Regions from separate parts of the Bacillus sp. GW821-FHT11D08 genome, predicted to be linked through region 1. Evidence: predicted binding sites of a transcription regulator. Region 1 holds the regulator's gene; the other holds the start of a gene.
The links. The regulator LexA, encoded in region 1, represses DNA repair genes until DNA is damaged. The targets are predictions, from matches to a motif close to CGAACATATGTTCG.
Positions count from the first base shown of each region.

Region 2: recA (recombinase RecA) is a predicted target of LexA. The motif match lies at 1,689-1,702, and genes of this name have one in related genera.

Region 1 covers NZ_JBXARS010000004.1:112,395-115,514, reverse strand. The annotation lists gene AC1RRX_RS10095 (prohibitin family protein) at 1-280, shown strand, start outside; gene AC1RRX_RS10090 (YndM family protein) at 308-757, opposite strand; gene AC1RRX_RS10085 (hypothetical protein) at 911-1,339, shown strand; gene lexA (transcriptional repressor LexA) at 1,678-2,298, opposite strand; gene yneA (cell division suppressor protein YneA) at 2,455-2,766, shown strand; gene AC1RRX_RS10070 (YneB family resolvase-like protein) at 2,782-3,120, shown strand, end outside.
Region 2 covers NZ_JBXARS010000004.1:256,848-259,967, forward strand. The annotation lists gene AC1RRX_RS10505 (serine hydrolase domain-containing protein) at 1-407, opposite strand, end outside; gene recA (recombinase RecA) at 574-1,617, opposite strand; gene AC1RRX_RS10515 (competence/damage-inducible protein A) at 1,788-3,038, opposite strand; gene pgsA (CDP-diacylglycerol--glycerol-3-phosphate 3-phosphatidyltransferase) at 3,056-3,120, opposite strand, start outside.

The sequences.
Region 1 (3,120 bases):
GAAGCCGGATAAAGCCACACAGGAAGCTATCGATGCAAGGGTGAAGTCTTCACAGGAACTTGAACGGACACAAACTGAAATTAAAATAGCCGAAGCCGAAGCGAAAAAGAAAAAAATTGAAGCGGAAGGGATCGCTGATTATAACGAAATCATAAAGAAATCAATGTCCGATGAAATGATCAAATATAAATGGATTGAAAAATGGGACGGAAAAACGCCGAAAGCGACAGGCACAGACTCACTGCTGCAGCTGCCGCTGGACGATCAGAAGCAAAAATAAAAAGAGAAGGAGGCGATTGCCTCCTTTTTATGTTTTTTCCTGAGGGTCTTTTTCCGGCACTAATTCTTCAGACGCCTCGGTTTGATAGCTCCATAGCGTGCTATCCGTCTCTGTTGTGTCCTGATAATCTTCGGGAAGTACATATTGCTGCAAATACCGGTGAAAAAATGCCTCAAAAACAGAAATGCAAAGTGCAGAGATAACCGATGCCGCGGCAGGCGAGACATTAAATCCGCCAATGTTCATAAGGAATATCCATAATATAATGAATGAAATCCCGAAATCAGCTGCAACGGCTGTGAAATTGCTTGTTCTCGGCAGAATCATGCAATCACCCGCAAAATAAGTGATTAAACTTAAGATCACTGTAATAAACAGAACGTTTAAAAAGGTTACTTGGTACATAAGATCCAGAACAATGTACAGTAAAGCAAGTGTGAGCGCCGTTTTAGAAGCGAAAGCAATTACGTGTTTCATTTGAACCACCTTCGTTATTTCGTTTAGTCTTCATTGTAAGCAATCCGCAAATTTTTAAACTGGTATATAGTGGTTATAAAGCATACGTTTTAATAAAATGTGAATAGACATCACAGGATTCACAAGTTAAAATATGTAAAAAGGGGGATGCAAATGAAAAAATACTGGATATGTATTGCTGTTTTTTTATTATGTTTTAGCGGAATACACTCAGCTAAAGCGGCTACCACTGAATTCGGATCAAAAACAAGCTTCACTTTGGAGGGAAATGCAAAAGAGTTTCATATTGAAAATCCGGGGGCTGTAGCTGCCGACGATTACTTTTTAGGATATAAGTTCACCATAATGAACAACTCTTCGTGCGGTTTAAGCATGAAACTCCAGCGGATGGCGCTGAACGGGAATTTTTATACATTAAGTTCTAAAAACTACAGCGGCAGCTGGTTAAACCTCAGTGCCCAGGATAAAAAATCAATTGATCCGTATCACAAATACAGAATTCTGGTTGAAAGTTCTTCAAACGTCTGTGGCCCCGTCTATATTAAAGGGTTTTACGGTGTAGAATATTATCATTTTGATTGAAAATAGATACTCGCTAAAGGCAGCGGGTTTTTTTATATTTAAATATAAATTATTGTACTATGTACTAAATATTCATATATAAATTTTAATGCACCCGCCCAAAGAAAACATAAACAAAAGTAAATTCATCACGCACAAATATACAAAGTTGAAAAATGAATGAAAAGTTTCTCGAGGGAAACATTATTAGTTGACTTCAAAAGTGTGATGTCGGATAATAAGAATGTAAGTTTTTCCTCCTTAGCAGATTCGTTTCTTAAGCCAGGGCGAATCTGCTTTTTTTATGCAAAAAAACCCCTCTGTAAGGGGTTTTTTACGATAAATGAAGTTTAATAGAATTAATGTACGGCTCTGAATACGCCGATAACTTTCCCCAAAATGCTTACGTTTTGCAGGATAATCGGCTCCATCGTCGGATTTTCCGGCTGCAGCCGCACATAATTGTCTTCTTTATAGAAGCGCTTGACCGTCGCTTCATCATCTTCGGTCATAGCTACGACGATTTCTCCGTTATTGGCCGTGTTCTGCTGTTTGACAATGACGTAATCTTTGTCAAAAATGCCGGCGTCGATCATACTTTCTCCCATGATTTCTAACATAAAGACATGTTCGCCCGGAGGAACCATCCGGTCAGGAAGCGGAAAATACTCGTCGATATTTTCAACAGCCGTAATCGGAATACCCGCCGTCACTTTCCCGATGACCGGAACGTTTACGACCTGGCTTTTCGGAATGTGGACTTCTTCTTCATCCAATACCTCAATCGCCCTCGGTTTAGTAGGGTCCCGTCTGATCAGGCCTTTTGTCTCCAGCCGCGCCAAATGGCCGTGCACGGTTGAACTGGAAGCCAGTCCTACTGCTTCTCCTATCTCTCTTACAGAAGGCGGATATCCTTTCGTTTTTACCTCTTCTTTAATAAAACGCAGGATATCAAGCTGCCTTTTTGATAGCTTCGTCATATTTCGCACCTCAAAACGTCGATTTTAAGTAGATTATAGCATGATTTTCCTGACAGTACAAACATAGGTTCGAAAAAAACGATTGACAGAAACGTTTGTTCGTATATACTGAAAGGTATAAAAAGCGAACAAACATTCTTATCGGAGGTTGTTTACATGGCGAAAGAATCTATTATATTTGTCGGGCTGTTTACTGCGATTTTAAGTGCCGCTATTTTACTTGTCTCATGTGCGGGAAATGATCAGTCCCTCAGCCAATATGTTAAAATAAAGGTTCAGGACGGCGATACACTCTGGTCACTTGCGGATCATGTAGCAGAAAAGAAACACATTAATAAAGAAGATTTCATTGAGTGGGTGACGGAGAATAATCATCTCCAAACTGCTGATATAAAGCCCGGAGACGAACTTATTCTTCCGGTTAAGAAAAAGCATCCGGCCGTATATCAGCTGGCCATTGTCAATTAGAGAGGAAAGAGAGAAATGAAGGCGCTCATTTATGCCCGCGTAAGCACAAACAAAGAACAGCAGCAAACATCATTAAAAAGACAGGAAGAGGAGCTCAGTGAGATAGCTGCTGCAAACGGCATGGAAGTCGTGAAAGTCATTTCTGAGAAAGCCAGCGGTTACGAAATGGACCGCGACGGAGTATTTGAAATGCTTGATGAAATTAAAAAATCACATATTGACGCGATATTGGTGCAGGACGAAACGAGATTGGGAAGAGGAAACGCCAAGATTGCGCTTTTGCATTGCATTTACAGGGAGAACGTAAAAATATATACGACGGCTCATAAAGGTGAACTGGAGCTTTCCGAAGCT
Region 2 (3,120 bases), 140 kb from region 1:
TGTGAAGAACCGATATAATATGATGTCTCCGGATTGTTTTTAATTTTTTGTTTTCGGTCCGCATAGCCAAAGCCTTTTTTCAGCACAACTTTTCCATCTTTTACGATCATTGCCGTGCCGCTGAACCCGATCTGTTGCAAGTAATTGCTGATCTGTTTATTGTGATCGATTGATTTAGGTGTTTTCTCTTTTTGCGTCTTTTCTTTTTTCTGTTGAGTCTGGTCTTTTGAAGTATCAGATTGAGCGGCGGGAGCGTTTTTAACGGATTCCTTCTCCCGGTGATGCGCCGTGACGGTCCAGATCATAATAAAAACAGTGACAAGCAGCAGAAAAAGAAACAGCCCTCCCGTTTTCATCAGCTTCTTCTTTCTTTTTTTGTTAATTCTTGTGCGGCGGGGGCTCGTCATCTTTTTTCCTCCTCAGATATAATTTCAACTTTCGCCATGATGTTAGACGAGTGAAGGGTGAAAAAAGTTGTAACATTTCAGATAAAATTTTCCGAAACAGCCAGTGTTTTTTTAAACACACAAAAAAAGAGCGGAAATTGCTTATTCCGCTCTTTTGATCGTGTTTTTATTCTTCTAATTCCATCTCTTCCTGAGTTTCTTCCGCTTTGTCCGTTACACCGTTACTGTCTAAACCGTAATGTTCACGGATTTGTTCCTGAATCATCAGCATGATGTCTTTATTTTCTTTTAAGAACTGCTTGGCATTTTCACGGCCCTGACCGAGGCGTTCTTCTTCATAAGAATACCACGAACCGCTTTTTTGCACGATATCCAGTTCAGTTCCAAGGTCGATGATTTCCCCTTCTTTGGAGATTCCTTCACCGTACATAATGTCCACTTCAGCCGTACGGAACGGAGGAGCGACTTTGTTTTTTACGACTTTAATTCTCGTTTTATTCCCCATCACGTCGTTGCCCTGCTTTAATTGCTCGGCACGGCGCACTTCAAGGCGCACGGAAGAATAGAATTTCAGCGCGCGGCCGCCCGGTGTCGTCTCCGGATTTCCGAACATAACGCCGACTTTTTCACGAATCTGGTTAATAAAGATTGCGATTGTTTTAGATTTATTGATGGCGCCGGAAAGCTTACGGAGCGCCTGAGACATGAGACGCGCCTGTAAACCGACGTGTGAATCACCCATGTCACCTTCAATTTCAGCTTTTGGAACAAGCGCCGCAACAGAGTCAACGACTACGATATCAACAGCTCCGCTTCGCACCAGCGCTTCAGCAATCTCTAGCGCCTGCTCTCCCGTATCCGGCTGAGAAAGCAGAAGCTCTTCGATATTGACACCGAGCTTTTGCGCGTAAACAGGATCAAGAGCATGCTCAGCATCAATAAATGCTGCCTGTCCGCCTTTTTCCTGAACCTCAGCGATTGCGTGAAGCGCTACAGTCGTTTTACCTGAGCTTTCAGGTCCGTATACTTCAATAATCCGTCCGCGCGGGTATCCGCCTATTCCGAGAGCGGTATCAAGTGCAAGGGAACCGCTTGGCACCGTTGAAATTCTTGTATCCGTTTTTTCTCCGAGCTTCATGATGGAACCTTTGCCGAATTGTTTTTCTATTTGCTTAAGAGCCATATCTAAGGCTGCCTGACGATCACTCATTTATTTTTTCCTCCTTTATCTTGCCACTACATATACTATACCTTGTTTACTGGCATTTGCCAAGAAAAAAGCGAACGCATATTCGGATTTTTTCCGCGTTCGCTTTTCTGCAAAAGAGCATAATTTCCCTTATAAAACTTAAAAATCAGAGAAAACGGCTCTTTAAAACTTTATTTTTGATCCAGCATTTTCATAATGAGATGGCAGCCGTATTTAGCGGCGCGCTTTCTGATTCCGGTTCTTGAGCCGGCAAAGTTAAATTCGTGCACCTCTTCTTTTCCTTCCGCCGCAATGCCGATAAAGACGCGGCCCGGCGCATGCCCTTCCTGCGGGTCGGGACCCGCCACCCCGGTAAAGCTGATGCCGATATCGCTTCCGGTCAGCTTTCTCACACCGGCTGCAAGCTCTTTCGCACACTCTTTGCTGACCGCTCCGCTTTCTGCGAGCGTCTCAGCTTTCACGCCGAGCACATGCTGTTTCACGCTGTCGGAATAACAGACAACGCCCCCTGCAAATAGTTGAGACGCACCGCTTAAATCAGTCACCCACTCTGAAAACAGGCCGCCTGTAAAGCTTTCGGCAGAGGAAATCGTAATTCCGTTTTGTCTGCATGCTTTTGAAAGCTCCTTCACCAGAGACGTATCATCATATCCGTAGAAAAATTCACCGACACGTTCTAAAATGGCGGCTTCCGTTTCTTTTAAAAGCCGTTCTGTTTCTTTTTCGTCGGCATGTTTCGCCGTTAAACGCAGCGTGACCTCTCCGTCAGCAGCAAGCGGCGCAATCGTCGGGTTCGTCTGCGCATCAATAATATCTTCTAAATCAGCTTCAAGCTGGGATTCACCGATTCCGAAAAACCGCAGCACGGTTGAAACGATTTTCTCATTAGAACCGAGCTTTTTAAGAAGCAGCGGCTTCGCTTCATTTTCAAACATCGGACGCAGCTCGCTCGGCGGCCCGGGAAGCAGCATATAAAGCCTTGAGCCGTGCTCTGCAAGCATTCCCGGCGCCATGCCGAAATGATTCGCCAAAACGTCTGAGCCCTCAATGACGAGCGCCTGTTTGCGGTTATTCGGCGACATGGTCCGTTTTGTTTTCGCGAAATATTCTTCGATCGACCGGAATGCTTCGTCATTCAGAACGAGCGGACGCCCCAGTGTGTTTGCAATGGTTTCTTTCGTCAAATCGTCCTTGGTCGGTCCGAGGCCGCCTGAAAAAATAATCAGGTCTGAGCGCTCTTCGGCAATGCGGATGACTTGCTTAAGCCGCTCCGGATTGTCACCGACAGCGGTATGATAAAACACGTTTACACCGATTTCCGCCAGCTCTTTACTGATAAACTGCGCGTTCGTATTGGCGATCTGGCCGAGCAGAAGCTCCGAGCCGACTGCAATGATTTCTGCTTTTTTCGCTATTTCCATCTTTAAGTCCTTCTTTCTTAGTTAGATGTTTTTAACGCATCCCAGTTCTTCGCAAAATAATCCCAGCCGGAAATGACTGTGA